2 regions of the Tardiphaga sp. 709 genome follow, and region 2 is predicted to be linked to the other one. Evidence: predicted binding sites of a transcription regulator. Region 2 holds the regulator's gene; the other holds the start of a gene.
The links. Region 2 encodes LexA, which represses DNA repair genes until DNA is damaged. Its sites were predicted from a motif close to TGTTCNNNNTGTGTTCNG; they were not measured.
Positions count from the first base shown of each region.

Region 1: RSO67_RS15355 (helicase-related protein) is a predicted target of LexA. The motif match lies at 1,198-1,215, and genes of this name have one in related genera.

Region 1 is NZ_CP135529.1:3,114,312-3,130,055, reverse strand. It holds gene RSO67_RS15360 (DUF3108 domain-containing protein) at 1-836, shown strand, start outside; gene RSO67_RS15355 (helicase-related protein) at 1,296-4,952, shown strand; gene RSO67_RS15350 (S4 domain-containing protein) at 4,844-5,086, shown strand; gene fdxA (ferredoxin FdxA) at 5,238-5,576, shown strand; gene RSO67_RS15340 (CarD family transcriptional regulator) at 5,835-6,899, shown strand; gene RSO67_RS15335 (M48 family metalloprotease) at 6,984-8,447, opposite strand; gene RSO67_RS15330 (thermonuclease family protein) at 8,549-9,337, opposite strand; gene RSO67_RS15325 (ABC transporter substrate-binding protein) at 9,533-10,738, shown strand; gene RSO67_RS15320 (enoyl-CoA hydratase) at 10,790-11,578, shown strand; gene RSO67_RS15315 (hypothetical protein) at 11,581-12,342, shown strand; gene RSO67_RS15310 (acetate--CoA ligase family protein) at 12,392-13,516, shown strand; gene RSO67_RS15305 (acetate--CoA ligase family protein) at 13,542-14,519, shown strand; gene RSO67_RS15300 (enoyl-CoA hydratase/isomerase family protein) at 14,598-15,404, opposite strand; gene RSO67_RS15295 (acyl-CoA dehydrogenase family protein) at 15,430-15,744, opposite strand, start outside.
Region 2 is NZ_CP135529.1:70,244-85,987, forward strand. It holds gene gltA (citrate synthase) at 1-468, opposite strand, end outside; gene gltX (glutamate--tRNA ligase) at 623-2,047, opposite strand; gene RSO67_RS00370 (glutamine--tRNA ligase/YqeY domain fusion protein) at 2,247-3,917, shown strand; gene RSO67_RS00375 (ComEC/Rec2 family competence protein) at 4,020-6,302, shown strand; gene lexA (transcriptional repressor LexA) at 6,321-7,043, opposite strand; gene RSO67_RS00385 (GNAT family N-acetyltransferase) at 7,346-7,852, opposite strand; gene RSO67_RS00390 (Orn/Lys/Arg decarboxylase N-terminal domain-containing protein) at 7,937-10,294, opposite strand; gene glp (gephyrin-like molybdotransferase Glp) at 10,450-11,658, opposite strand; gene RSO67_RS00400 (hypothetical protein) at 11,758-12,057, shown strand; gene RSO67_RS00405 (CbtB-domain containing protein) at 12,115-12,297, shown strand; gene RSO67_RS00410 (CbtA family protein) at 12,301-13,029, shown strand; gene RSO67_RS00415 (HAD-IA family hydrolase) at 13,026-13,652, opposite strand; gene RSO67_RS00420 (MarR family winged helix-turn-helix transcriptional regulator) at 13,911-14,459, opposite strand; gene RSO67_RS00425 (cytochrome P450) at 14,693-15,744, shown strand, end outside.

The DNA.
Region 1 (15,744 bases), 3.0 Mb from region 2:
GCCAGATCCAAAGCCAAACGCAAGGCCAGGCCCCGGCCGCCGTGCCGGTTCAGGCCCCCGCCCAGGCGGTGTTGGCGGGCGGCAAGCTCGAAGCGAAATATGAAGCCAGCCTCGCCGGCATTGCGGTGGGCAAGGGCCAGTGGGCCATCGACATCAATGAAGACCAGTATTCCGCGACCGCCAGCGGCGGCACCGCAGGTCTGTTGAAAGCATTTGCCGGCGGCTCGGGCTCCGGCCAGTCCACCGGCCGCGTGGTCGCGGGCGCGCTGGTGCCGTCGAATTATCAGGCCGTCACCACCTCCGCGAAGAAGTCCGAGACGATCAAGATGCTGATCACGCCGGGCTATGTGAAGGAGTTCTCCATCGAGCCGGAGCCGCCGCTCGATCCCGAGAAGATTCCGATCACCGATGCGCATCGCCGTAACGTGATCGATCCGATGACCGGCTCGCTGATGCGCGTCGGCGGCACCGGCGAGTTGCTGACGCCGGATTCGTGCCGCACCGCCGCGTCGATCTTCGATGGCCGCATGCGCTACGATCTCAAGCTCGACTACAAGCGCATGGAAAGCGTGAAGACCGAGAAGGGCTATCGCGGGCCTGCCATCGTCTGCGCCGTCTATTTCACGCCGATCGCCGGCTATGTGCCCGACCGCGCCGCCATCAAATATCTTGCCGCCCAGCGCAATATCGAAGTGACCCTGGTGCCGATCGCCGGAACCCGCGTGCTGGTGCCGTATCGCATGGTGGTGCCGACCCCGCTTGGCGTCGCCATGCTGGAAGCCACCGAATTCGTCACAACCCCCGCGCCGGCCAAGGCCGTGGCCAAGACGAACTGAGTCGAACTGAGAACCAGACACGATTGAGCGGACGGAGGCGCGACGGGCGCTGCGGAATCGCCGTGGAACGGCGCGCGTGTCGCCGCCGGAGTGCCGCAACATGGCCGCAAGACCGGATGCCAATTGAGGGCCGTTATCGCCGGTTTTTTTGCGACTTTCTTGCAGTCGGCTTGCGACTTTCATGCGACGGGCGCTTGACTCAAAGCCGGTTCGGAGTCCGTGCGCTGTTCATAACTTCGGGGATTTGTCGGCCCTTGTTGCGCTGTCACAAACTTGATCTAGTCAATCTCGGAGAATGTCAGCGCGAGATGTTGGGGTGATGCGGCCATGGAGGTGCCGAGTCACCGATTCGGGCCGCTTTCGTTCCGGACTCGTTCCAAACCATCAAAAAGCGCGGCTCTGAAGCGTCGTTACCTGTCTCCGTCTTGACAGTCGGCGACGCGGAAATATCTGAAAAACATGGCCTTTTTGTCTTCTCCGCCCACGCTGTCCAACGGCAGGGCCCCCGGCGCCGGCGTCACCGCAGTGCTCGGCCCCACCAATACCGGCAAGACCCACCTCGCCATCGAGCGCATGCTCGCGCATTCGTCGGGCATCATCGGCCTGCCGCTGCGGCTGCTGGCGCGCGAGGTCTATAATAAAATTTTGGACCGCGTCGGCCCCGAAGCCGTGGCGCTGATCACCGGCGAAGAGAAGATCAAGCCCGCCAAGCCGCGCTACTGGGTGTCCACCGTCGAGGCGATGCCGCGGGATCTCGACGTGTCGTTTCTGGCTGTCGACGAGATCCAGATCGCGGCAGATCTCGAACGCGGCCACGTCTTCACCGACCGCATCCTGCATCGCCGCGGCCGCGACGAAACGCTGCTTTTGGGTGCTGCCACCATGCGCCCGATCATCGAGCGGCTGCTCCCCGGCGCCAGCATCGTCACGCGGCCGCGTTTGTCGCATCTGGAATTCGCCGGCGATCGCAAGATCACGCGGCAGCCGCGCAGGACAGCGATTGTCGCGTTTTCCGCCGACGAAGTTTATGCCATCGCCGAACTCATCAAGCGCCAGCACGGCGGCGCGGCAGTCGTATTGGGCTCGCTGTCGCCGCGCACGCGCAACGCCCAGGTCGCGATGTTCCAGAATGGTGACGTTGACTACCTAGTGGCAACCGACGCGGTCGGAATGGGCCTCAATCTCGACGTCGACCACGTCGCCTTTGCCTCTGACCGCAAATATGACGGCTACCAATTCCGCCGCCTGACGCCGTCCGAATTCGCCCAGATCGCCGGCCGGGCGGGCCGCGCCACGCGCAACGGTACCTTCGGCACCACAGGCCGCTGCGAACCGTTCGAGCCCGAACTCGTCAATCAGCTGCAGAACCACATCTTCGAGCCGGTGAAGGTGCTGCAGTGGCGCAATTCGAAGCTGGATTTCTCCTCCATCGCCTCGCTGCAGGTGTCATTGGCGGAGGTGCCGCGTCACGAGGCGCTGACCCGTGCGCCGATCGCCGAGGACCTTCGCGTGCTCGATCATACCGCGCGCGATGTCGACGTGCGCGACAGGGCCCAGGGTAAGGATGCGGTGGAAAAGCTCTGGGACGCCTGCCAGATCCCCGATTATCGCCGCATCGCGCCCGCTGCACACGCAGAGCTGGTAGTCACCATCTTCAACTTCCTGATGCAGCGAGGGCGCATCCCCGATGCCTGGTTTGGCGCTCAAATCGCGCAAGCAGACCGAGCTGATGGCGATATCGACACGTTATCGGGCCGAATCGCACAAATCCGGACTTGGACATTCGTGGCAAATCGTCCCGATTGGCTCTCAGATCCTGATCATTGGCAGGGAATTTCGCGCGAATTGGAAAATAAACTGTCAGATGCCCTTCATGAGAGGCTCACTGAGCGTTTCGTTGATCGTCGTACCAGTGTATTGATGCGCCGCTTGCGGGAAAACACGATGCTGAATACTGAAATTGGTAAGACGGGCGAAGTGATCGTAGAGGGCCATGTTATTGGCCGTCTCGACGGATTTACATTTTTGCCCGATGCGGCCGAGGCTGGCTCGGATGCGAAGGCCTTGCAGGCCACCGCGCTGAAGGCGCTGGCCGGCGAGATCGACGCGCGCGCCGAGAAACTCGGCAACGCGCCGGACGATCAGTTCGTGCTCGCCTCCGACGGCACCATGCGCTGGACCGGCGATGCGGTGGCCCGTCTGGTCGCAGCCGACGATGTGCTGCATCCCCGTCTCCGCATCATCGCTGATGAGCGCCTCTCCGGCGCGCCGCGCGATGCGGTTCAGGCCCGCCTCGATCTCTGGCTGAAGACGCATATCGAGAAGCTGCTCGGGCCGCTGTTCGATCTCACCAAGGCCGAAGACATCACCGGTATCGCACGCGGCATCGCCTTCCAGCTCACTGAAGCGCTGGGCGTGCTCGAGCGGCAGAAGATCGCGACCGAGATGAAGGATCTCGATCAGCCGTCGCGCGCCGTGCTGCGCAAGTATGGCGTCCGCTTCGGCGCCTATCACATTTATATCCCCGGCCTGCTGAAGCCTGCGGGGCGTTCGCTCGCGGCGCTGCTCTGGGCGTTGAAGCAGGACAATGTCGATATGTCGGCGCTGTCGAGCGCACAGCATCTCGCAGGGTCGGGCCGTACATCCTTCCCGGTCGACAAGTTGCTCGATCGCGATGCGTATCGCGTGCTCGGCTATCGCCAATGCGGCGAGCGCGCCGTGCGCGTCGATATTCTGGAACGTCTCGCCGATCTGATCCGGCCTGCGCTGGCCTGGCGTGAAGCGTCGCCGGGCGAGAAGCCTGCGGGCGCCTTCGATGGCCGCCACTTCGTGGTGACCCAGGCGATGACCTCGCTCACCGGTTCGGCCGGCGAAGATTTCGCCTCGATCCTGCGTGCCCTGGGCTATCGCATGGAGAAGAAGGCGCCGCTGCCGCCGGCAGCGCCGAAGCCGGTCGCTGCGACGACGCCGATCGAGCCCAAGGCGGATGACAACACGGGCGATCAGCCCGACGCCCTGGTGGGACTTGCCGAGTCCGACAAGCCCGGTGAGGACAATGTCATTGCGGTCGAGGCTGCCGCTGAGGCGGCCGAAACTGCCGAGATTGCGACTGCCGAGACAGCCGCCGATGCAACTGCTGATGCAGCTCCGGTTGAAGAAGCGGCCGCCGTACCGTCGGCATCGCTGTTGCCTGAAGTCGCGCTGGTGCCCAGCGCCGCGCCTGAAGCTGCGCCTGTTGAAGAGACGGCTTCCGTCGAAGCGCAGCCGGAGCACGCTGCGGCCGTTGCCGAAACCGGGACTGCTGCCGAGACCGCACCTGCTGCAGTGGCCGATGCTGCTGCGCCTGCCGAGGGCGACGCCGCTGCGGCGGTTCCTGCCGTCGCTGCCGAGCCCGAACTGGTCGAAGTCTGGCGCCCGGGTGGCCGTTCGGAAGAACGCCGTCCGCCGCGCCACGACCGCAACCGCCACCATCGCAATACCAACGCCCCGCAGGGCGCTGCGCAGTCGGCTCCCGCCGAAGGCGCCGTGGCCGATGGCGAGAAGCGCGAGCGGCATGACCGCGGAGGCCAGGGCCGCCGTGATCGCAACAATAACAACGAGTTCCGCCGTCCGCGCAGCGATGCGCCGGCCGCCGCGGCCTCCGCCGAAGGGGCGCCGAACCGCGACAACCGTGGCAATCGCGGTAACCGCGACAGCAAGCCGGGCGAGGGGGCCGTCCCCCGCGTGAGCGCGAACGCTTCCAGGGCAAGGGCAAAGGCAGTTTCAAGGGCGGCGACAAGGGCCGTGAGGGCCGTGGCAACGACCGCGGCGGTGCGACCCGCCCGTTCGCCACATCGGCCGCACCGCGCGAACGGGACCGTCCGATCGATCCGAACTCCCCCTTCGCGAAACTCGCCGCGCTCAAGGAACAGCTCAGCGGCCGCAAGGATTGATACAGGTCATGTGAGGCGGCGCCGTGCCGCCATTTGGTGGTGTGCTGATTGGAGCGCCAGCGTCTTGATAAATGGCTGTGGCACGCGCGGGTGGTCAAGGCCCGCACCAGTGCCGCTGCGCTGGTGCAAGGCGGCAAGGTTCGCATCAATGGCGAGCGCGAGAAATCGCCGGGCCACGGTGTGAAGATTGGCGACGTCCTCACGGTGGCGCTGGATCGCACCGTGCGGGTGATGAAGGTCGAGGGCTTCTCGGAACGGCGCGGCGATGCCACTGCGGCGCGTGTGCTCTATACCGATTTGCAACACGTTCCGGAGTAACTATCTAGGCCAGACGCCGCGTCCAACGATGGTTTTGTGGCAGGCTTTTCCCTTGGTCGAAATGCCCTGACCTATGCCGGCCGCATCCCTTGCGGCAGCGGGGTTGGTGCGCTACGCAAACACTGAATATCGATCGTTTCCGGAGTTCTGGATGACTTACGTCGTCACCGACAATTGCATCAAATGTAAATACACCGACTGCGTCGAAGTCTGTCCCGTGGACTGCTTCTACGAGGGTGAAAACATGCTGGTCATCCATCCGGACGAATGCATTGATTGCGGTGTCTGCGAGCCGGAATGTCCCGCTGACGCGATTAAGCCGGATACCGAAGGCAATATCGAGAAGTGGCTGCAGATCAATTTGGAACACGCCAAGACGTGGCCGAACATCACCCAGAAGATCGACGAACTGCCCGAAGCCAAGGAATTCGACGGTCAGGAAGGCAAGTACGAGAAGTATTTCTCGGCGGCGCCCGGCAAGGGCGACTGAGTTCCCCGGTCACAGCGATCAAGCAATTGATTGGGTGACCCCGATCCCCCAGCCACACGAAATTTACCCTAGCCCCGATTATGCCCCGGAAGCGGCCGCCGAGCGGCCGCGACAGGGCATAAATCATTGATTTTTGCGGGAAATGTGCTATAATAGGCACAATTCAAGAAGCTGGACCATGTGGTGCCGCTCGATTTGGCCCTGCCGGGTTCCCGTTTAAACATCAAACAGGGGCGTGGCGGTTTCCACGCGCAGGCTGTGTCACAGAAAACGCGTAAAAAGAGTGTTTCCAAGGCTGCTGTTTCGAAGAAGGCTACTGCTTCGAAGGTTTTGGATCCGAAGGCTTCCAAGAAAACAACTGCGGCGAGCCGCGTTGTGAAGGGTCCTGCTGCGAAGAATTCTGTCACCAAAGGCCGTGCCCGGGCCCCTGTCAAGGACACCCGGACCGCCGCGAAGGCTGCGGCTGAAAAGTCCTCCAAAAATAAAAGAAGTGCAATGCCCAACAAGACTGCCAAACCTGCCCCGAAGGCTGCTGCTTCGAAGACCACTGCCGCCAAGCCTGCTGCGCCGAAACCGGCCGCGAAGGCTCCTGTGGCCAAGGCTCCGGTTGCTGCGCCTGCTGTGAAGGCTGCTGCGCCGAAGGAAGCGGCCAAGGTTGCTGCAAAGCCCGTGGCCGCCAAGCCGGCGCCTGCTGCGGCTCCACGCGCCGAAGAGCCGAAGAAGCCACTGACCCAGCGTCAGGGCTTCAAGACCAACGAATTCGTTGTCTATCCGGCGCATGGTGTTGGCCAGATCCTCGCCATCGAAGAGCAGGAAATTGCAGGCGCCAGGCTTGAACTCTTCGTGATCAATTTCATGAAGGACAAGATGACCCTGCGCGTTCCGACCGCGAAGGTCGCGAATGTCGGCATGCGCAAGCTGTCCGAGCCGGCGCTGGTCAAGCGCGCGCTGGAGACGCTGAAGGGCCGTGCCCGCATCAAGCGAACGATGTGGTCGCGCCGCGCACAGGAATACGAAGCGAAGATCAACTCGGGCGATATCGTTGCGATCGCCGAAGTGGTCCGAGATCTGTTCCGCTCCGACTCGCAGCCCGAGCAGTCCTACAGCGAACGTCAGCTGTATGAAGCAGCTCTCGATCGTCTGTCGCGCGAAATCGCTGTGGTCCAGCACGTCACCGAGACCGAAGCGGTCAAGGAGATTGAAGGCCAGCTCGCCAAGAGCCCGCGCCGTGGCGCCAAGGCCGAGGCAGGCGCCGAAGCCGGTGCTGACGAGGCCGACAGCGATGGTGACGATGATGTCGCCGCCGCGGACGAGGCTGCATAAGCAGCGTCTCGCAAGTTGAATACGAAAAGCCCGGCCGAGAGGCCGGGCTTTTTTGTTGTCGATGAGCAAGTAGCTGGGTGGATTTCAATCCACCACGACCTTGACGCGGTCGCGGGCTTTCACGCTGGCATTGTTCTCGAGCCCGTTCAATACGCGGAAGCGCTCCAGTGGACGATCGACGCCGCTCATGCGATGCGACAGTGACTCCACGGTGTCTCCGGGCTGCACGGTGATCACCTTGATGCGCAGCGGACGGGCGGCCTGAATCTCGGCCAGCGTCAGGCGGCGGAACGAGTTGACCGTCTCGCGGGCGTTGCGTTCGCTCTCGGTGCTCTTCTGCTTGGCAGCGAAGATGAAGCGGTAGACGTCGCTGCCGAAGCGCAGCGCGTAAACGCGGAATTGCCACTGGTCGCCGCGCGCGATGGCGGACGCTGCCGGGAAGCCGTTGATGGTCAGCTCTTCCGTGGTGGCTTTGTCGACATTCTCCATCCATCCGGAATTGAGGTAGTCGCTCAGCGTCTGTTCGGAAGGTACGCGGACCACGTCGAAGCGCATGGCCTGACTGCCGCCTTCGCGCACGCCGATCACCGCCTGCGCCGTATTGTCGAGGGTGAAGGCCTCCGGCGCCTGGAAGGTGAAGCCGAGCTTGGGATGCAGGAAGCGGCGGCCGCGCACGAAACCCTCGCTCGGGTCCTCGCCATAGACGATGCCGTCGATGGCCGAGAGATAGGTCTCGCGATCGCGCTCGCCGCCGTCGGGCGAGGAATATTGCCGCGCATTGGCTTGCGCATTCTGCACGCGCTCGGGCGTCGCCGGATGGGACGACAGGAAGTCCTGCGCGCGGGGATCGAGCGGCGTGCGGCTGGCCTTCAGCGCCGCGTTACGCTCCATCGCAGCGAGAAAGCGCGACGCGCCATAGGGATCGAACTTTGCGCGGGCCGAGATGCCTACGCCTATGCCGTCGGCTTCGAATTCCTGCGCGCGCGAGAAGCTCGCCATTGTCAGTTTGGATTTGGCGAGCGCGAGCGCAGTGAGATCGGGATCGCTGCCCATATCGGTGACGACGCGCGTGACGATCGATGCCTGCCGTGCCTGCTCTTCGCGGATGGACGCGTGTTTGGCGAGCACATGCGCCATCTCGTGCGACAGCACCGATGAAATCTCGGATGTATCGCTGGCCAGCGCGATCAGGCCGCGCGTGACATAGAGTTGTCCGGTCGGCAGGGCGAAGGCGTTGACGGCGCCCGAATTGAGGATCGTAACCTTGTAGGCCAGGTCTGGTCGCTCAGAGGCAGCGACCAGCCGATCGACGGTCTTGGTGATCAGTGATTCCAGCCGCGGGTCGTCATAGGCGCCGCCATAGGATGCGAGGATGCGCTCGTGTTCTTTCTCGGCGGCCGGGGTCTGCACGACGGCCGGCTTCGGCGGTTTGGCCGCTACCGTTGGCTTGACCGACGAGGCGGCCTCGAACCGGCTGGCATCGCCGCAGGCCGACAGAGCAAGCGCAGCGCACAGCAGGGCCGGCGCAGCCCAAAGGCGGCGGCTCAAGCTGGTTTGCCGTCCCACACCCGTCACGTCGTCCACTCTCTGCCCAAACAGCCCATTCGCCCAAATCATCTTCGCTCAAGCGATCTTGCTGCCCAAGTGGCCTACTTGTCCCCGACCACTTCGATCTGCCACACCCCGAGCGCCTCGATCCGCGGCCCGCCGCGCCTCTCGATCCATCCCCGAACGCGAATATGCCGTCTTTCCAGAGACTTAAGCATAATTCCTGCCGTCTCGAAGGCGGCCATCATGCGCCTTGAAACAGTCACCGCAAAGTCCTCAGTCCAGCGACGCCCGAAATTGACGTAGGTCACCGTCCCAGCCTGGCGAACCGACAGAACCCGCCCCTCGACCACCCCGAAACGCCCCACATCGGCCAAGATATCGCCGGGACTTTCCGCGTTTTTTATGACGTTGGTTTGAGCCCAGATTCCGCGCTTCGACCGGCGGGCTGAGCCTTCCGCAGCGGCGAGTTCCGCCGCACAGGCTTTATCCGAAACCGTGCCGGAGGCGAGGGCGGCGCCCTGCGTTAGAAGCTGCGCCTGGAGCGACGGCGCAGCGGGATCGACGAAGACAAAAGCCGGTTGTCGGCCGTAGCGATCCGGCATGTCGCTTTCGCCGTACAAGGTGACATCACGGCCGGCAATCAATGCGAAGAGATCATTCGTCGGCCTTGATGAGTTTGCGATCGGCTCGATCCCCGCCAGACGGATTACGTTGCCGTCGCTCAAACGTAATGTTCTGATATCGATCACGTCGGCGACGCGACCTTCGCCCTGCGCGGCAAACATGCAGGTGGCCGACGCAGATTGCGCGGATGTTGAAATGCCGATCACTGCCAGCAACAGCGTTGCGGCATGCGACACGTCACACTTTGCAGATGCGGCACGCATCACGCCACCTTGCGAGCTCCGGTCAACCTCTCGTCGATCATAGCAAGCAATCCATTCCGCTTTGCGGAAAACCTTGATGTCTTTGCAGCTATTCTTGGCAGCGCCGCCGCTTGCCGCTGTTGTTCCATTGCGGCATGATCGCGATAACAACAACACCGCGCACGAACAACAACGGCGCGTCTGAGGGAGGGACTTTTGAAGAAGATCATTTCAGGTCTGCTGGCGTCAGCAATGGCATTCGCGGCCACAAGTGCCATGGCGCAGACCAAGCCGCTGAAGCTCGGCGCGATTCTCGATATGTCGGGCCTGTATGCCGATATCACCGGCGTCGGCAGCGAGACCGCTGCGAAGATGGCTGCGGAAGATTTCGGCGGTGAAGTGCTGGGCCGCAAGATCGAGATCATTGCTGCCGACCATCTCAACAAGGCTGATCTGTCCGCCAACATTGCGCGCGACATGCTCGACAATCAGGGTGTCGAGGCGATCATCGACGTTGCGGCATCGGCGACCGCGCTGGCAGCGAGTGAAATCGCGCGCGCGCGCAACAAGATCATCATCTTCAACGGCCCGGGCTCTATCCGTCTCAGCAACGAGGCTTGCGGTCCCTATACGGTGCATTACGTGTTCGACACCTATGCGCAAGCCAATGTGACCGGCCTCGCCACCGTGAAGAACGGCCTCGACACCTGGTTCTTCCTGTCGGCCGACTATGCATTCGGTCAGGATCTCGAAAAGGACACCACGGCCGTCGTCACCAAGGCCGGCGGCAAGGTGCTGGGCTCGGTCAAGCATCCGCTGAATACGTCCGACTTCTCGTCCTTCCTGCTGCAGGCCCAGAGTTCCAAAGCCAAGGTTGTCGGCCTCGCCAATGCTGGCGGTGATACGATCACCGCGATCAAGCAGGCCGCCGAATTCGGCCTGACGCGCAGCGGTGGCCAGAAACTGTCGCCGCTGCTGGCCTTCATCTCCGATATCGACAGTGTCGGTCTTGATACTGCGCAGGGTCTGATCCTGGCAGAAGCGTTCTATTGGGATCTCAATGACGAGACGCGCGCTTTCACCAAGCGCTTCCAGGAGCGCACCAAGCGCGTGCCGACATCGGCCCAGGCCGGCGTCTATTCATCGGTGCTGCATTATCTGAAAGCGGTGAAGGCCGCCGGCACCACGGACTCGGCGCCAGTCATGAAACTCATGAAGGAGACGCCGATCAACGACATGTTTGCCAAGAACGGCCGGATTCGCGAGGACGGCCGCATGGTGCATGACATGTACCTGTTCGAGGTGAAGAAGCCGTCGGAATCCAAGGGCCGCTGGGACGACTACAAGCTACTGGCGACCGTTCCCGCAGAGCAGGCATTCCAGCCGCTGGAGGCCTCGCGCTGCCCGCTGGTGAAGAAGTAATCGTCAGGGTCTGAAGCTGCCGGACGATCAAGAACAACAAGGAGCGCAATCATGAGCGACATCGTCCTGCAGGACCTCGATAACGGTCTTCTGACCATCACCATGAATCGTCCGGACCGGCGCAATGCGCTCAATCCGGAGATGACACAGGGCCTGGTCGCGGCGGCCCGCCGCGCGCAGGAAGATCACGACGTCCGCGCCGTCCTCATCAAGGGCGCGGGCGGTACGTTCTGTGTCGGCGGCGACGTCAAGTCGATGGCCGCGGGCCGCGCACCGCTGCCATTCGAGGCCAAGCGCGCCAACCTGCGCCGCGGCATGGAAGTATCGCGCATCCTGCACCAGATGGCGAAGCCGGTGGTGGCGCAGCTCGACGGCGCTGCCGCGGGCGCTGGCCTCTCCATCGCGCTGTCCTGCGATCTGCGCGTCGCCGCAAGCTCGGTGAAGATCACCACGGCCTTCGCCAAGGTCGGCTTCTCCGGCGATTATGGCGGCACCTATTTTCTGACCAAGATGCTCGGCAGCGCCAAGGCACGCGAGCTCTATCTGATGTCGCCGGTGCTCTCCGCACAGGAAGCGCTGGCGCTCGGCATGGTGACCAAGGTTGTCGACGACGCCGAGGTGGAGAAGGCGGCGCGTGACCTGGCAATGTCACTCGCGCAGGGCCCGAGCATCACCTACGGCTACATCAAGACCAACATCAACAATGCCGAAACGATGACGCTCGAAGCCTGTTTCGACGGCGAGGCGATCCATCACACCCGCTGCAGCGATACCGACGATCACAAGGAGGCCGCCAAGGCCTTTGTCGAGAAGCGCAAGCCGGTCTTCAAGGGGCAATGACCATGAGCCAGATGCGGTTGCGGCAAGTTTGTCTGGTCGCTCCGCATCTGGAGCCGGTGGTGAGCGATATCGCGGCCATTCTCGGCCTCGATATCTGCTACCGCGACCCCCATGTCGGCAAATACGGTCTCGAAAATGCACTGATGCCGGTTGAGGCGACGTTGCTCGAAGTGGTCGCGCCGACGCAGCCGGGCACGGCGGCTGGGCGGTTCATGGAGAAATCCGGCGGGCGCGGCGGCTATATGGTGATCCTGTCCTGCGAGGATCCGGACGAGCGCGGGCGCTTCGCCGCCAGCATCGGCGTGCGCACCGCCAATGTGATCGATCATCCGCCCTATCACGGCGTGCAATTGCATCCACGCGATTGCCGGGCCGCCTTCATCGAGTTCAATCACACCAAAGACAGCGACGACGATTTCGGGCCGTATCCGCCGGCTGGTCCGGACTGGCAGGAGGCGATCCGCCACGACATCACGCGCGCGCTTACCGAAGTCGAGCTGCAGAGTCCGGACCATTACGATCTGGCGCAGCACTGGAGCAATATCATCGGCGTGCCGCTGACCTCGGCCCGCAACGACGATCCGCAGATCGCGTTCACGAACGGCTGTTTGCGCTTCGCCAAGGGCAAGAGCGAAGCGATGACCGGGATCACTTTTCGCGTCAACGACGTCGCACAGGTGCTCGGCAGCGCACGGGCACGCGGATGTCCCTGCGCCGGCGATGCATTTCTGCTGGCCGGGGTCACGTTTCGCGTCGTTGCGTGAGCGCGGCAATCGCCGCACGATCAGGCAACAACGATAAACCGGAAACGCCATGACTGTGACACGTCCGCATCCGCTGGACTCGTTCTTCAATCCATCCAGCATCGCCATTATTGGCGCCTCCCGCGATGTCACGAAGATCCCGGGCCTGCTTCTCTCCTTTCTGCGCAAAAACAAGTTCTCTGGTGCGATCTATCCGGTCAATCCGAACTATCCGGATATCGATGGGCTCGCGTGCTATCCGACCATCGAAGCCATCGGGCAGCCGATCGACCTCGCCATCGTGATCATTCCTGCGCGCGTCGTGCTCGGCGCGCTTGAGGACTGCGCGAAATTCGGCGTCAGGCATGCGATCATCATCTCTTCCGGCTTTGCGGAAGAAGGCGGCGATTCCATCGCCATGCAGGACGCCATTGCGGCACTGGCCAAGCGCACGGGGATGCGGATCTCCGGACCGAATGCGGAGGGATATTACAACAAGATTGCCGGCATTGCTGCTACCTTCAGCCCGACCGTCGATGTAAGGCCGGATCAAATACCGCTGGTCGCTACCACGAAGCGGATCGGTATCGTCGCCCAATCCGGCGGCATCGGTTTTGCGATCTATAACCGCGCCAAGTCGCTCGGCATTGCTTTGAGCACCGTGATCTCGACCGGCAACGAATCCGATCTCGGTGCCGGCGAATTCTTCGACTACATGGTGCAGGATACAGCAACCGACGTGATCCTGCTGTTCATCGAGGGCATTCGCGACGTCGACAAATTTCTCGCCGCGGCTCGCAAGGCGGCGGAGTTCGGCAAACCCGTCATCGTTGTAAAGGTCGGCCGCTCCGGTGCCGGCGAGCGCGCAGCAGCCTCGCATACCGCCAGCATGGCGGGCTGGACGGCCGCTTATGATGCGGTGTTCGCGCGCCATGGCTTCATCGTCTCCAACGATCTCGATGAAGCGGTGACCATCGCCGCCGTGCTGACCACGTCGCCGCTGCCGAAGGGCGACCGCGTCGCGGTCGTCACCGTCTCGGGCGGCGCAGGTATCTGGGGCGCTGATGCCGTGTCGGCGCAGGGGCTGCAGGTGCCCGAATTGTCGGACGGCGTTCAGGCGACGATCTCGCGGACTGATCCCGTCCTACGGGTCGCCGTGCAATCCGATCGATATCACGGCCCAAGCGGTGCATAGCGGTGGGCTGCAAAAGACCATTGAATTGCTCGACAGGTCTGATGAGGTCGATGCAATCCTGGTGGTCATCTCGCTGTCGAGCGAGACGCGGATGCCGTTCAATACTCCGGAGCTGAAGCCCGTCATTGCCGCGCAGAACAAACCGATTGTGTTCTGGTCTTATACGCTGCCGTCCAATTTTGCGCGCATGGGTCTCGCCGAGTCCGGCGTCGTCGCTTTGTCCGGCCTCACCCATGTCAGTGTCGCGTTGCGGCGACTTGTTGATCACGCAAAATTCGAGCTTGCAGAGCCGGTTGCTACAGCGGCACCCGCGCAGAATGATCTGGCTGAGCATCTGACCGCGCCGGCGCTCTCCGAGTATGACAGCAAGACGCTGTTGCAGATTGCCGGTGTCGCGCTGCCAGGCGAGGTTCTTGTCACCGACAGATCGGCGCTGAATGCGGCGATTGCCGAGATAGGCTTCCCGCTGGTGATGAAAATCCAGTCGCGCGACATTCCGCACAAGAGCGAGGTTGGCGGCGTCAGGGTCAATATCACCACGAAGAATGAAGCCGCAGCTGCCTATGATGCGTTGACCGCCAGCGCCCGGCAGCACCGACCGCAGGCCGCGCTGCAGGGCGTGCTCGTTTCGCCGATGGCCAGGAAGGGTGTCGAGATCATCGTGGGCACACTACTGGACGAGACCTTTGGGCCGATGGTGATGGTCGGCCTTGGTGGAGTGACGGCGGAATTGTTCAAGGACGTGGTCTATCGTCCGGCGCCGGTGAGTGCCGATGAGGCTGCTTCCATGCTAGGCGTACTCAAGGCCGCGCCGTTGCTGAACGGATTTCGCGGGACGGCGAAGGCTGACGTGTCCGCAGCAGCGGAGCTGATTGCACAGATCTCGCAGCTTGCGGCGCAGTTCGAGGGCGAGATCGCGGAGATCGAACTCAATCCCTTGCTCGTGCATCCGGCGGGCGAGGGCGTCACCATCGTCGATGCGTTGGTGGTGAGGAAGGGGTAGCGCGGCCGTCAAATAAAAATGGCCGGGGCGATCCCGGCCATTTCACAGTGAGGTTTGAAAAACAAACCCGACGGGGACTTAACGCCCCTTGAAGTTCGGCACCCGGCGTTCGGCAGTCGCCGCAACGCCTTCCTTGAAATCTTCTGTCTTACGCAGGCGCGTTTGCTCGGCGAGTTCGTGCTCGGTCGCCTTGGCCACGCGATCGGCGAGGCCGCCCCGCATGGTGGCGCGGGTCGAAAGCAGGCCGAGCGGCGAGCATTCCGCGATTTCTTCCGCAAGCTTGATGGCGGCGTCGCGGACCTCGGCCTGCGGCACCAGCACATTGGCGAGGCCCATCTTCAAGGCTTCCTCACCGCCGACGCGACGCGATGTATAGAACATCAGCTCGGCGTTGTTCTTGCCGATCAGCTCGGTCAACGCCACAGTGAGGCCGAAGCCGGGATGGAAGCCGAGCTTGGTGAAATTGGCAGCGAAGCGCGTTTCCGGGCAGGCGACGCGGAAATCGGCCGACACCGCGAGGCCGAGGCCACCGCCAATGGCCGCGCCCTGCACGGCGGCGACGATCGGCTTCTTGGCACGGAAGATGCGTACGGCTTCCATATAAAGATGCCCGATGGAGCCGAGATTGTCGGCGGGGTCGCCGCTCTTGGCGGCTGCCTCGGTCTCCTTGCGGTTAGGGTCGCTGAAATCGGCGCCGGCGCAGAATGCCTTGCCCTGCGCGCACAGAACCGTGGCGCGGATCTCGGGATTGGCGTCGATCTCGTCGAGCGCATTGGCGATCTGCTGGATCAGCATGATGTCGAAGAAATTCAGTGGCGGCTTGCGGATCTCGATGATCGCAATGTGGCCACGGGTCTCGACGGCGATGTCTTCGTAGGTGGTCATGATGGCTCTCTGTTGAATGGATGGATCAGCGCAGACCAAGCCCACGCGCGATGATGCCGCGCAGGACTTCGGTGGTGCCGCCCTGAATGGTGAGTTTCGGTGCCGTCTTGATGGCGAAGCCGAGCATTTCGTCCAGCGTGGCGTGGTTGGAGGCGCTGTCGTCGACGAAGGCCGCGAGTTCACGCACGCGATGAGGCAACTGTTGTTCCCAGATCGTGCCGATATCCTTGACGATGGACGCTTCCACCACCGGCTCCTTGCCGGCCTGCAGCATGCCGGCCACAGATACGGACATACGCCGCATGGTGTGCAGCTGCGCGACAAGGCGGCCGATGCCTTC
Region 2 (15,744 bases):
GATATCAGTTGAGTCGTGGTAGAAAGCGGCGAGGGCGCCAACCGACGCGACCATCACGGCCATCGGATGCGCGTCGCGGCGGAAGCCCTGGAAAAAGCGGCTCATCTGGTCGTGAACCATGGTGTGGTTCGTGACCAATGCGTCGAACTTTGCCTTCTGCGCCTTGGTCGGGAGTTCCCCGTACAGCAGCAGGTAGCAGGTCTCGAGGAAGTCGCCCTTCTCGGCGAGCTGTTCGATGGGGTAGCCGCGGTATTCGAGGATACCGGCATCGCCATCGATATAGGTGATCTTGGACTGGCAGCTGCCTGTCGACGTGAAGCCGGGATCGTAGGTGAACATCCCGGACTGGGCGTAGAGCTTGCCGATGTCGATGACATCAGGGCCGACGGTCCCGCTGTGGATCGGCAGTTCGAAGCTCTTGCCGTCGACTGTCAGCGTTGCGGATTTGGTATTGGTTTTTGCGTCCATCGCGTGGTCCCCGATGAGATCGTTGAGGGGCCGGCAAGCCACCGACATTTCAGGAGAAATGGGGAGGCTAGCCGGGAATTCCAGAGCATTCGCCAGAATGCGTAGCGTATTGCTGTGTGCGCTGCAAGGCGGGCAAAAGCAGCCTACAGCTATGCTAAATAGATGCCTGATCGGCGAGCCGATCCAGGCATTCCTGCCGTCCCAATACCGCCAGAACATCGAAAATGCCGGGCGACGTGGTCTTGCCGGTCAGCGCCACGCGAAGCGGTTGCGCGACCCCGCCAAGCTTGATGCCAGCTTCCTCGGCAAAGGCGCGGGTCGCGGCTTCGGCATTTGCTGCGGTCCAGTCGGTGACGGCCTCCAGTGCCGTGCGCAACTTGCCGATCAACACACGGGTTTCCGGCGTCAGCGCGGCTTGCGCCTTCGGCTCCATCGTCAGTGGGCGATCGGCAAAGATGAAGTTGGCGCCGTCGATCAGTTCGATCAGCGTCTTGGCGCGTTCCTTCAGGCCGGGCATGGCGCGCAACAGCTGGGCGCGCGTGGTGTCGTTGAGCTTCGCCTTCAGTTCGGTGCCGCCGGGCACGTAATTCAGCACGTCCTCGAACATGGTCACGAGGGATTGATCGTCGGTGTGACGGATGTAGTGACCGTTGAGATTTTCGAGCTTGGCGAAATCGAAGCGCGCGGCGGAACGGCCGATCCCCGACAGGTCGAAGGCGTCGATCATTTCCTGGGTCGAGAAGATTTCCTGATCGCCATGGCTCCAGCCGAGCCGCACCAGATAATTCCGCAGGGCGGCGGGCACGTAACCCAGCGCGCGATAGGCCTCGACGCCGAGCGCGCCGTGGCGCTTTGAGAGTTTCGAGCCATCGGGTCCGTGGATCAGCGGAATATGCGACATGCTGGGCACGGTCCAGCCGAGCGCGTCGTAGATCTGCTTCTGGCGGGCGGCGTTGATCAGATGGTCGTCGCCGCGGATCACATGCGTCACGCCCATGTCATGGTCGTCCACCACCACGGCCAGCATGTAGGTCGGATTGCCGTCGCCGCGCAGCAGCACGAGGTCGTCGAGATTTTCGTTTTGCCAGACCACACGGCCCTGCACCTGATCCTCGATCACGGTCTCGCCGGTGAGCGGCGCCTTCAGGCGGATCGTCGGCTTGACGTCGGGGCGCGGATCCGACGGATCACGGTCGCGCCACAGCCCGTTATAGAGCTTGGACTTGCCCTCGGCGCGGGCCGTCTCGCGCATCTGTTGCAGTTCCTCGGCGCTGGCATAGCAATAATACGCCTTGCCCTCGGCGAGCAGTTGCTCGGCGACTTCGCGGTGCCGGCCGGCACGGGCGAACTGGAAGACGGTGTCGCCATCCCATTCGATGCCCAGCCACTTCAACCCGTCGATAATGGCGTCGATCGCGGCATCGGTGGAGCGTTCGCGGTCCGTATCCTCGATCCGCAGCAGCATCTTGCCACCGGTCTTCTTGGCATAGAGCCAGTTGAACAGCGCGGTGCGTCCACCGCCGATATGGAGGAAGCCGGTCGGCGAGGGGGCGAAACGGGTAACGACAGGAGTGGTCATATCAGAGGGTTCGATCGATTTCGGTGTGACTGTTGGCCGGCGTTTATCACAACGACAGGGCGCTGTCTCACGGCGAATAAACGCGGATTTGGGGCCGGAACCGCATCGGAAAAGGCCCTTTCGCGGGACCCGGCCCCTGATCCGGCCTTGGCGCGGCCTTCCGGATTTGGCACATAGGGCGCAGCTTGAAAGGCAGCAAATGACAGACGAATCGGTATCCGACGCAGGCCGAGACTTCATCCGCGACATCGTTGCGGCGGACCTGCAATCCGGCAAACACAAGAGCGTGGTGACGCGCTTTCCGCCGGAGCCCAACGGCTACCTGCATCTCGGGCATGCCAAGTCGATCTGCCTGAATTTCGGCGTTGCCGAGGAGTTCGGCGGCCACTGCAACCTGCGTTTCGACGACACCAATCCGACCAAGGAAGAGCAGGAATATATCGACGCCATCCAGCGCGACGTACGCTGGCTCGGCTTCGACTGGGGCGAAGGCAACCTGCATTACGCCTCGGATTATTTCGAGCAGCTCTATGACTGGGCGGTACATCTGATCCGCGCGGGCAAAGCCTATGTCGACGACCAGTCGCAGGAAGAAATCCGCTTCAAGCGTGGCACCCTGACGGAGCCCGGCCAGAACAGCCCGTTCCGCGATCGCCCGGTCGACGAGAACCTCGATCTGTTCGCCCGGATGCGTGCCGGCGAATTCCCGAACGGCGCCCGCGTGCTGCGCGCCAAGATCGACATGTCGTCGGGTAACATCAACCTGCGCGATCCCGTGATCTATCGCATCCTGCATGCGCATCATCCGCGCACGGGCACCGCCTGGAGCATCTATCCGAGCTACGACTTCGCGCACGGTCAGTCGGATGCCATCGAACATGTGACGCATTCGATCTGCACGCTCGAATTCGAGGATCACCGGCCGCTCTACGACTGGTGTCTGGAAAACCTGCCGGTGCCGTCGCGGCCGCATCAGTATGAATTCGCGCGCCTCAACATGACCTACACGCTGCTGTCGAAGCGCGTGCTGACCGAACTCGTCCGTGGTGGCCATGTCACCGGCTGGGACGATCCTCGGATGCCGACGCTGGCCGGCCTGCAGCGCCGCGGCATTCCCGCTGAAGCGCTGCGCGAATTCGTCAAGCGCATCGGTGTCGCCAAGGCCAACTCGACCGTCGATATCTCGATGTTCGACTTCGCCGTGCGCGAGACACTGAACCGCACGGCACAGCGCCGCATGGCGGTGCTGAAGCCGCTCAAGGTGGTGATCGAGAACTACCCGGAAGGGCAGACCGAACAGCTCGAAGCGGTCAATCATCCCGATGATGAAACGCTCGGCACGCGGCAGATCCCGTTCGGGCGTGAGCTTTACATCGAACATGACGACTTCATGGAAGAGCCGCCGAAGAAGTTCTTCCGCATGGCGCCGGGCCGCGAGGTCCGCTTGCGCTACGGCTACTTCATCACCTGCAAGGACGTCATCAAGAACGCCACCGGCGAGGTGGTCGAACTGCGCTGCACCTACGATCCGGAAACCCGGGGCGGCAATGCGCCGGACGGCCGCAAGGTCAAGGCGACGATCCATTGGGTGAGCGCCGCAGATGCCGTGCAGGCGGAAGTACGCGTCTACAATCAGCTGTTCGCCGATCCGCAGCCCAATGCGACCGAGTTCGCATCGCAGCTCAATCCGGACTCGCTGGAGACGCTGACCGGCGCCATGCTTGAGCCGGCGCTGGCGAGCGACAACACAAGCGATGTCGTGCAGTTCGAGCGCCAGGGCTATTTCTGTCGCGACAAGGATTCAGCGCCGGGCAAGCTGGTCTTCAACCGCACCGTCGGTCTGCGCGACAGCTACGCCAAGCTCGCCTGAGCAACCTCAGGGATTAGTTTTCGTATTCTGCATCCGTTCCGCTAGTCGCCGCTTGCCCTTCCGATAGCATTCGGAAGGGCAAGCGTGGCGTGCGGGCGTTCGATGGCGCGGGGCGGGGATCAGCAACAGCGGCGGGGCCGGGCGGGTACAGCGACCACATGGCCGCCGCCGGCTACGGCAGGCATCGCTGTCTCGTCTGCAACGTCCTCAACGTCGCGTTTTGAGACGCTCCGGACGTGGGTGCGGGCCGAAGCTGGTCCCGGTCGCTTGCTGCCTTGGGTGCCGATCGCTTTCGGCACCGGCATCGCGCTGTATTTTGCCGCTGAGCAAGAGCCGATGGCCTGGGTTGCCGCGGCGACGGCAGGCCTTCTTTGCTTGGCTGCGTTTTTGCTCCGGCGGCAGCGATGGTTTCCCTTGATTTTGCTCATTGCGGCCATCGCGGCCGGCTTCGCGATGGCTGCCATGAAAACCGCGCGTGTGGCTCATGAGGTTCTGGCGAAGCCGCTCTATTCCGTCGCGCTTACCGGCTTCGTCGAAACTCACGAGGAACGGGAGCGCACGGATCGCTTCGTGCTGCGCGTTGCCACAATGGACAGCCCGCGCGTCGCACCGAAGCTCACCCGTGTGCGGGTGTCGGTGAAGAAGGGCACGGCGCCTGCCGTCGGCAGCTTCGTCGAATTGAAGGCAAGGCTGCAGCCGCCGCTGTCGCCGCTCCGGCCGGGGAGTTACGACTTCGGACGCGATCTGTACTTTCAAGGGATCGGCGCATCTGGCTTCGTGGTGGGCGGCATCAAGGCAGTCGATCCGCCGATACAGCCGAGTGTGGCGCTACGCTATTCGGCGACCATGCAGGGGCTACGCGACGCCATCGATGCGCGGATCCGCACTGTGCTCTCGGGCGATAGCCGCGCCATTGCCACGGCGCTGCTCACAGGCCGCCGCGATGCGATTTCGGCTGACGTCAATGATGCGATGTTCATCTCCGGACTCGGTCATGTGCTGTCGATCTCCGGCTATCATATGGCCGTTGTCGCCGGCGTGGTGTTCTTTGCGATACGCGCACTGCTGGCACTGATCCCTGTCCTGACGGTGACATTCCCGATCAAGAAAGTCGCAGCGGCTGCGGCGTTATTCGCAGCACTGTTCTATCTGCTGTTGTCAGGTGCTGAAGTCGCGACGCAGAGATCGTTTTTCATGACAGCCGTCGTGCTGATTGCAGTCATGGTCGATCGCCGGGCGGTGACGTTCCGCACGCTGGCGGTGGCGGCAATGGTCGTGCTGATCGTCGCGCCGGAAGCGCTGGTGCATCCCAGTTTTCAGATGTCATTCGCGGCGACGCTGGGGCTGGTCGCATTGGTGCAGATCGGCATGCCCGCGCTGTTTGCCTCGCCCGATCATTCCGCGACGGCGCGCGTGGCACTATGGGGCGGACGCGAGATCGCGATGCTCGTACTGGCTTCGCTGGTCGCGGGCCTCGCCACCACGCCCTATGCCGCGTTTCATTTCCATCGCGTCACGCCTTATGGCGTTGTCGCCAATCTCCTGGCGATGCCGGTGGTCTCGGCGCTGGTGATGCCGGCGGGCATTCTCGGTCTGGTGGCCATGCCGTTCGGCTTTGACGGTGTGTTCTGGCGGCTGATGGATGTCGGCATCCAGTGGATGATTGTGGTCACGCAATGGGTGGCAGCCTTGCCCGGCGCCATCGGCCGGATGCCGGCCTTTGGCATCGGACCGCTGATATCAGCCAGTATCGGCATCATCGTGCTCGGATTGCTGCGCACGCCGTTGCGCTTTGCGGGAGTTGGCGTGCTCGCGCTCTCGATTGTCTGGGCGTTGCTGGTCAAGCAGCCCGATATGCTGATCTCGGGTGACGGTCGCAGCGTTGCGGTACGGGGCAGGGACGGGCGCCTGCATATGATGCGCAGCGCCAAGGATGCGTTTCTCGCGAAGGAGTGGCTTGCCGGTGATGCCGACGCCCGGCTGCCAACGGATGCCTCCCTCAGCCACGGTGTGTCCTGCGACCGCGACGGGTGCATCACGGCGCTGGCCGATGGCGCTTTGGTGGCGCTGGTTCTACAGCCGGATGCCTTCACAGATGATTGCGAGAAAGCGGCGCTCATCGTCACGGCGCGACAATCGCCGAGAGATTGCAGGGCGCTGGTGATCGATCAGGATCGCCTGCAACGAAATGGTGCGGTAAGCCTGCAGCGAACAGCAAACGGCTTTGCCATCGACTCTGTACGGCCACGCGGCCAGGACCGTCCGTGGTCGCGCGCCATTCCCGATGAGCCCCAGCACGATCTGATCCAGAGCGGTCGTCCACCGCAAAATCGGCCGGCGGATGCGACGCCGGCGGAAACCGATCTTCAACCCGAAGATCAGTAGTCCGCCGAGGCGATAGCCTCAGTAGCGGCGATACAGGCCGATCAGCTTGCCCTGAATGCGCACCCGGTTGGGCGGCAGGATGCGGACCTCGTAGGCGTCGTTGGCGGGCTCCAGCGCGATTGACGCGCCGCGGCGGCGGAAGCGCTTCAGGGTGGCTTCCTCGTCGTCGATCAGGGCCACCACGATGTCGCCGGTGTCGGCGCTCTCGTTGCGCTGGATCAGCACGGTATCGCCATCGAGAATGCCGGCGTCCTGCATGGAATCGCCGCGCACTTCGAGCGCATAATGTTCGCCGGAGCCGAGCATGTCGGCGGGCATGCTGATCGTGTGGCTGCGGGTCTGCAGCGCCTCGATCGGCGTACCGGCCGCGATGCGGCCCATGACCGGGATAGCAACCGTGCGGCCGTTGTCATCATCGCCGCTGTGGCTAGCGATGCTGGCGGCCGAACGCACCTTGCCGAGCGTGCCTTCGATGACGCTGGGCGTAAAGCCGCGGCGTCCGGTGCCGCCGGTGACCGGCGCGCCGAGCTCTGGCAGCTTGATGACTTCGATGGCACGGGCGCGATTGGGTAGACGGCGTATGAAGCCGCGTTCTTCCAGTGCTGTGATCAGACGATGGATGCCGGACTTCGAGCGCAGGTCGAGCGCATCCTTCATCTCGTCGAAGGAGGGCGGGACGCCGGCTTCCTTCAACCGTTGATCGATGAATCGCAGGAGTTCGTATTGTTTGCGCGTGAGCATCTGAAGCCATCCTCAGTTGACGGTGTCGGCCGCCGCGTGCGTTTCAAAGGGCCTTCGAACAGTGAGCCTCAATCCAGAGACGATCGTTCGAAGATCGGTTGCGCGAGTTCGGGCACTCTCAAACTACTCAAAGCCACAGAATCTCGAAACAAATCATGAACGAACACTATATGTTCCATATGTGTTCTGCAATGCTTAATTTGCCGTCAACAGAACGCACGTTGAGCGAGGTTTGAGGAGGCTGTTCCTCACCAGTCGTCGGTCCTCGACGGACATGGAAAATGCTTCCGCGGTCGCTTGAGCTAGGTGGACGTCATGCGCCCAATGGGCGGCGGAGGTGTCGTGGAGCCGGTGGCCAGCGAGCGCTGAACCATGATCGTGTCGGCCCAGCGGCCGGAACGATAGGCGACGCCGGGCAGCAAGCCCACGCGGGCAAAGCCGAAGCTTTCATGCAAGCCGAGCGAGGCCGTGTTGTCGGCATCGATATAGCCGATGATCTGCCGGAAGCCGGCCGCCGCGCAGACGTCGATGAGTTCGCGCATCAACAGGCGGCCGATACCGCGGCCGACATGTCCGTGGTGGATATAGATCGAGTGCTTGACCGTGTAGCGATAGGCCGGTCGTTTGCGGAACAGCACCACATAGGCGTAGCCCACGACCTCGCCGCCTTGCGTGGCGACGAGGTGCGGGAACCGTTTGCTGCGCAGGTTCTTGCGCCGGTCTCTAAGATCGTCGGGCTGCGGCGTGTCGGCGTCGCTGACGCCTTCCTCAACGCCTTGCCGGATATGCCGGCGATAGATCGCGAGCATGGCATCGACGTCGGTGTCGCGTGATGGTCGGATGACGACCGGCTGTTCGAGTTCCGTTGGCAAATCAGGCTCCTTACGTGCTCCCTATTCGGAGACCACGTAAGTGTAAAGCCGGATCCGGCCATTGGCGTCGACCTTGCGGTAGATGCCCTGGATCTCGACGTCGAAGCCCGGGAAGGTGTTGAAACAGGTCTCGAACATCTTGAGATAATCGATCATCGGCTTGGACCGTTCGGTGAGCCGCTCGCCCGGCACGATCGTGGCGATGCCGGGCGGATAGACCACGAATGGCGTCGTCGCGACACGCCCGAAGATCTCGTCGATGGGGAGGTAGTCGACGTCGTTGCGCACCAGACAGCGCGCGGCATCATGAGGTGACATGGCGATCTCCGGCAGATGGTCGGCGGAGAATTGCCTGGTCTGGAGGTCGCTCACATTGGCCTCGCGGAAGAACCGGTGCATGTCGCCGCACAGATCCCGTAGGCGTATGCCTGCATAACGCGCCGGCCTGCGCCGCGCGAATTCCGGGATGACGTCTTCCAGCAGCGCGTTGTCGTCGTGTAGCTTCTTGAACGCCACGAGACCGCTGATCAGCGTGCCGGCCTTGCTGGCTTCCACGCCGGGGGTCAGCAGGAAGAGCAGCGAGTTGAGGTCGTTCTTCTCCGGCACGATGCGATTTTCGCGCAGAAACTGCGCCACCACAGGCGCAGGGATGCCGTGTTCCGCATAACCGCCGGTGGTGCGGTCGAAGCCGGGTGTCAGTACCGTCAGCTTGTTGGGATCGGTCATGGTGAAACCGGCTTCCATGCCGGGGAAGCCATGCCAAGCGGCGTCCGGCGCGAGCTGCCAATAAGCCGGATTGGTGGCCAGCTGGTCAGTGCCGATGCTTTCCCACGGCACATTGTGAACGGCGCCTTCGCTGGCTGCGTCGGGAATCGCGACGCGCTCGGGTACGAAGGGTTCGAAGAACCAGCGGCGCTCAGTGCGGGTTTCCTTCTCCTCGAATTCGCGGCGGACGGCGCGCATCTTCTTGCGCAGCTCGATGCCAAGCCGGATCGTGTCGTCCCACAACACTTCGCCGGAGCGGCCCTTCATCATCTGCGCGCCGACATCCAATGATGCGAACAGCGGGTAGAAGGGCGAGGTCGAGGCGTGCTGCATGAAGCTTTCGTTGAAGCGCCGATGCTCGACACGGCGCTTCTGGCCGCGGATATGCCGATCCTTCATGTGGATCTGCGACGCCTGCGAGAAGCTCGCGAGCTGCTTGTGGGTCGACTGCGTCGCGATGATGCCCGGCGAATCCGGACCAAGCTCCTTGAGCCCCATGGCGAACCGGCCGGCATAGAGCGGGTGGAACTTCATGAAGCCCGCCCAGGCCTCGTCGAACAGGATGTAATCGCAGAGATGGCCGATGCGCGCGATGATCATCTCGGCGCTGTAGATGGTGCCGTCATAGGTGCATTGTTCGATCACTGCCACGCGAAACGGACGCTCGCGCTTCCAGGCATCTTTGTCGGTGACCAGCGGATTGATGCGGATGCACTCGCGCAGCGCGTCCTCGTCGAGCGCATCCCAGTTCATCGGCCCGATCAGGCCCCAGGGATTGCGCGTCGTCGGCACATAGATCGGCACACCGCCTGAAATCATCAAGGCGCCGTGCAAAGCCGCCTTGTGGTTGTTGCGATCGAACAGCACCAGATCGCCATCGGTGACCAAAGCCGATAGCGCGACCTTGTTGGAGGTCGAGGTGCCGTTGAGCACAAAATAGGTTTTCTCCGCGCCAAAAATCTGCGCGGCTTCCTTCTGCGCCTGCAAAGCAGGGCCTTCATGGGTCAGCAGATCGCCGAGATCGAGCACCGAATTGTCGAGGTCGTCGCGGAACACCGCTTCGCCGAGATGTTCCATGAACACGCGGCCGATCGGGCTGCGGCTGTAGAACACGCCGCCATTGTGGCCCGGGCAGGTCCAGAGCTGGTTGCCTTCCTCGGCATAGTCGACCAGCGCGCCGAAGAACGGCGTCTTCAGCGTCTCGGCATATTGCTTCAACCGGCTGATCAGGTTCTTGGCGATGAAGGGCGGGGTTTCTTCTGAGAGGAACACATAGCCGTCGATGAAATCGAGCACCTCGACCGGGACGTCCTCGAACCGCTTGCGACGGATCAGCAGGATGATGGGGAAGTCCAGGCCGCGTTTGCGCATCAGGTTGATCAGCGCCGCGGTCTTGCCTTCGAGGCCCTTCTTGCCCCAGTCGACCACCATGCAGCCGATCGCTGCGTCGGTCTGGACCGCGATCGTGGCGTCTTCGAGTTTGCGCGCCTTGACGACCTCGAAGCCGGAACGCTCGATCTCATCGACGATCTGATTGAGGCGAATGCCCTCGAGATCGTCGGCGTCGAATGTTGGCATCGCAAACAGGAAATTGAAGCGTTTGAAATAGTCCATTTGTCCACCGATCTTGTTTCGCTGCGATCTCTCGCTGCGTTACGTGACAATTCAGTGACTGAAACCGTGTTGAGGTATCTCAGTCAGGAAAAAGGTTTGGAAGCATGCCGCAGGTGAGAGTTCCGAACGCGGCGTCGTTCTATGAGGGGGCGCCGCTAGGTTGGCAGTCGAATGATGGCGCATGAATCGCCGGCAGCCGCGGCCGGCGCGAATGGCTTGCGGATCAAGAGCCCCTCGGCGACAGCCAAATTCCCCAGCAGCGACGAGTCCTGTTTCACGACCGGCGTTGCCACCACGGTGCCGTCGGCGCGGGTCTCGAGGCGCGTGCGCAGATAATCCTCGCGCTGGTCGTTGGCGGCGAGGTCACGGCCGAGCACCGCGGGTTCTATCGCATGGGCGATGTCGTTTCGACCGGACAGCGCACGCAGCAGCGGCACCATGAACAGGAAGCCGCAGACATACGACGACACGGGATTGCCGGGCAGGCCGATGACGCGCATGCCCTGGCGGCGTCCGTGCATCATCGGCTTGCCGGGCCGCATGGCGATGCGCCAGAACGCCATCTCGACGCCGGCATTGATCAGGGATTGCTGCACGAGGTCATGGTCGCCGACCGACGCACCGCCGGTGGTGATCAGCACGTCGGCCTTCAGATCGATCGCGCGCTGAATGGCTGATGTGGTCGCCTCCAGCGTATCGACGGCGATGCCGAGATCGACCACCTCGGCGCCTTCGGCGCGGGCCAATGCACGCAGCGCGAAGCCATTGGAGAGCACGATCTGGCCGGGGCCGGGGACTGCGCCGGGCATCACCAGTTCGTCGCCGGTGGCAAGCACGGCAACGACGGGCCGTCGCCGCACGGGCAGTGACGGATGGTTCATGCCGGCGGCAAGCGCCAGATCGCGGTCGGTGAGGCGGGTGCCGGAGCGGAGCAGGACATCACCTTCGTTGAAATCGACGCCGGCCGGGCGGATATGCTTGCCGGAAATCGCGGCCTCGTTGATCCCGACGATATCGCCATCCCGCGCGGTGTCTTCCTGGATCACCACGGCGTCGGCGCCAGCGGGCAACACGCCGCCGGTGAAGATTCGCAGGGCTTCGCCGGTCTGCAGCGGGCGGTCGAACGGCTTGCCTGCGGCGATCTCGCCGATCACGCGGAGCTTGGCGCCCAAAGTCGCATCGGCAGCGCGCACGGCATAACCGTCCATCGCTGACATGGGCTCCGGTGGCTGCGTGCGCAGCGAAGCGATGTCGCGAGCGAGCACGCGGTGGAACGCGTCTTCCAGCGGCACCATCTCCTCAGGCAGCGCATCGGCGCCCGCGAGAATCGCGGCCATGGCATCGGTAACCGGCATCAGGGCCATCGCGGGGATCTCCGGCAGTGTGGGCGCCCGTCATAGCGGAGAGCGGGAGCGGACGCAAAACCACAGCCGCTTTGGCAGGGCAGGGAAACACGATAGACATTGGCGATCATGACCGACAACCACGCCGCAACCGACGATGAAGCGCCTGTCTGGCGGGCAGATGTCGATGCGCTGGCATTCCGGCCATCCGGCCATCGCGGGCTGTGCATGGTGCACCGTCATGCGTTCCGGACGCTGCTCCGACGCTACCCGTCGCCGGAGGACTGCGCAGCCTATTTCCAAGACCACAGAGCGGTGTTCCAGGCGGCGGCTAGTGTCAAACTCGCGCAGGCCTCGGTGGCGGCGGACACGAATTTCCATCTGACCAGCCGCGATCTCGCCCGCGCGATGCAAAATTAACGGTCGCGCCACCGGTGCAACTCGGCTAAATTGGCCCTCTATTTCGCGAGGATTCCGATGCAACAGACCCAGACCGCCCAGATCTCCGCCGTTACCACCGACGTCAATGTCGTCGTGCAGGCCGTTCTGGCCATGGCGCTCGGTCTGTTCATCGTCGGTGTGGTCGGCTTCTCGCATATCAGCGCCGTTCACAATGCGGCCCACGACACGCGCCACGCCAACGCATTCCCCTGCCACTGAGACATGTCCGTTTTCAGGTCGATCGTTTTCTCGGCAGCGCTGGCTGGCGTGATCACTGGCGCTGCCATCACGGGCGCGCAGATGGTCGGGACCATTCCCCTGATCCAGAAAAGCGAAGTTTATGAGCGCAAGGCGGAAGCTCCGGCTGCTGCTGCTGCGCCGACGGCTGCCGCCCAGCCCGCCCATACGCACGACCATGGCACCGCCGCCCATAGTCATGAGGCCGAATGGGAGCCTGCCGAGGGCTTGCAGCGCAATGCCTTCACTACGGGCGCCAATATCCTGACGGCCATCGGTTTCGCGCTGTTGCTGGCCGGCATCTTCGCGCTGCGTGGCCGGACCGTGAGCTGGCGGGAAGGGCTGTTCTGGGGTCTCGGCGGCTTCGTCGTCTTCACGGCGGCGCCTGGCCTCGGCCTACCGCCGGAATTACCTGGAATGCCTGTCGCTGACCTCACACTGCGCCAGACCTGGTGGATCGGCACCGCCTGCACCACCGCGGCGGGGCTCGGCCTGCTGGTCTTCCGCAAGGCGTCATGGGCCGCCATTCTTGGCCTTGGCCTGATCATCCTGCCGCACCTGATCGGAGCGCCGCAGGCGCCGGCTGGCCATACGGATGTCCCCGAAACGCTGTCGCACAGTTTCGTCGTTGCGGCGGTCCTGACCAGCCTGCTGTTCTGGGCATTACTCGGCGTGCTCACCAGCATCGCCTTCCAGCGCATCTCGCGGACCTAAAGCCCGAGTGCCTTGAGCGCCTCGGCGACCGATGTCGGCGAGGTCACATGCACCGCCTGCAATCCGCAGGCGCGAGCTCCGTCGATATTTTCTTTCAGATCATCGAAGAAGACGATGCGCTCGGCGGGGACGCCGATAGCTGAGATCACGTGCTGGTAGGCATCCGCGTGAGGCTTGCGCAGCTTGATCGTCGACGACAGGAATATCTCACGGAAATGCGAAAGCACCTCGGCGTAGTGCTGTGAGAAATGCGCGACATGGGCGGTGTTGGTGTTCGAGAAGGCGTAGAGTGGCAAGCGCGCCGCAGCCCGCGTGAGCAGCGGTGCGATGCCGGGCATTTCGCCAATAAACGTGGCATTCCAGCCTGCAAGAAGCTCTGCGTCAGAGAGCGTGACGCCCAGCGATTTCCGCAACAATGAGAAGAATTCTTCGTCACTGATAAGGCCAGTCTCATAACGCCAGAACGTCTCGTCGCGAACGAAGCGCGCCAGCATATCCGCCGGCTTGCATCCGGCGCGTTCGGCCCATGCGGCCACCGTTCGCTCGATATCGAAATCAATGACGACGCGGCCGAGATCAAACAGCAGGGCGTCTGCGGAGAAGGGAGAGAGGGGTAAGGTCATCGGCTTCCTCTAACAATCTCTGTGAAATCCGGCAACGGGCGGGCCGCAGTGCACGTTCTGCGATCGTGGCAGAAAATCCTTGCCCCCTCGTGACGAACCGTCCCGATATTTCTGTTGCCTAGGCAACTAATTCGTGAGAGCCTTTCCAAAGAGGGCGCATACGAGAGCAGTCAACTGCCGGGCCCTGCAGGGAGAGAAACGATGGTGGACCGCTTGTGCGGGACAGCGCTGGATGACGCGCGAGTAACGCGTGGTGGCCTAGCCGGTTACCGCGCCGAGATTGCCGTGAATGCGTCGCAGCAAGTCGATCAGCACTTCGCGTTCGCTTTCATCCAGACAGGACAGCAGCTTTCGCTCGCGTTCCAGCGCGGTCACGATAACGGCGTCATGGGTCGTGCGACCCTTCGTGGTCAGCGTAATCGAATGGGTGCGCGCGTCGTCCGGGTCGGCGTTGATGGCGACCAGGCCGCGCTCTTCCAGCAAGGCAAGCGTGCGGCTGACCGGTCCCTTGTCGAAGCCGATGACGTGGCAGATGCGCGAGGCGGGAATGCCGGGCTCGATCGCCAGCAGCGACATGATGCGCCACTCGGTGACATTCACGCCAAAGCGCTTCTGATAGAGCGCGGTCGCGTTGCGCGAGAGCTTGTTCGCAATGAAGGTGATGAAGGCCGGTACATAGCGCTCGAGATCGAGCAACTGCCCGCCTTTGGACGCGGGCGCTCTCGCGGCGACAGTCCTGACATTGACCTTTGTCACTTTCGCCTTGGCAGGCTTTCGAACCGTTTTTCCCGATCCATTCTTGCTCATGCACCACGATCCTGCCTGCCAGCGTGACGTCGTCGAAATCGGCGAGATCACATGGTTCTGAGGAATAGAGACACGCAGCCACAATTGCCAACAAGAAAATATGGGAGATTCACATGGTTGCCACGGTCACGACGGCATCGCCCCACACCCCGCCGGTGCTGTCGTTTGGCGGAGGCTTGCCGAACGACGCATCGTCTCAACCCATTGTTCATCTCGACGTCGATCCGTTCGCCATGGACTTCTTCGCCGATCCGCACCCTACCCACGAGGTGCTGCGTGAAGCCGGGCCCGTGGTGTATCTCGACAAATGGAGCGTCTACGCGGTCGCGCGCTATGCCGAAGTTCATGCAGTCCTGAACGATCCCGCGACGTTCTGCTCGAGCCGCGGTGTGGGTCTTAGCGACTTTGCCAGGGAAAAACCGTGGCGTCCGCAGAGCCTCATCCTCGAAGCCGATCCGCCGGCGCATACGCGCACGCGTGCGGTACTCAACAAGGTCCTGTCGCCCGCGGTGATGAAGCAACTGCGCGATGGCTTTGCCGCGGCGGCTGATGCCAAGGTCGACGAACTGCTGGAGCGGCGTAGTTTCGACGCGGTCGCGGATCTTGCCGAAGCCTATCCACTCTCGGTGTTCCCCGATGCGATGGGACTGCAGAAGGAAGGCCGCGAAAACCTGCTGCCTTATGCCGGTCTTGTCTTCAATGCCTTCGGTCCGCCGAACCAGCTGCGCCAGGACGCCATCGAACGCTCGGCGCCGCATCAGGCCTATGTCGCCGCGCAATGCCAGCGCGACAATCTCGCGCCGGGCGGTTTCGGCGCCTGCATCCATGCGCGGGTCGACACTGGCGACATCACTGCCGACGAGGCGCCGCTGCTGGTGCGCTCATTGCTGTCCGCAGGGCTGGACACGACGGTGAACGGTATCGGCGCTGCCGTTTATTGCCTGGCGCGCTACCCGCAAGAATTCGCGCGGCTGCGCAGCGACCTGTCGCTGGCGCGCAATGCTTTCGAGGAGGCCGTGCGTTATGAAAGCCCCGTGCAGACCTTCTTCCGTACCACGACGCGCGATGTCGAGATCAGCGGTTGCCGTGTCGGTGAGGGCGAGAAGGTGCTGATGTTCCTGGCCGCCGCCAACCGCGATCCGCGCCGCTGGGCCGATCCCGAACGCTACGACATCACCCGCAAGACGTCGGGTCATGTCGGCTTCGGCTCCGGCATCCATATGTGCGTCGGCCAGCTCGTGGCGCGGCTTGAGGGCGAGGTCATGCTCTCCGCACTGGCGCGCAA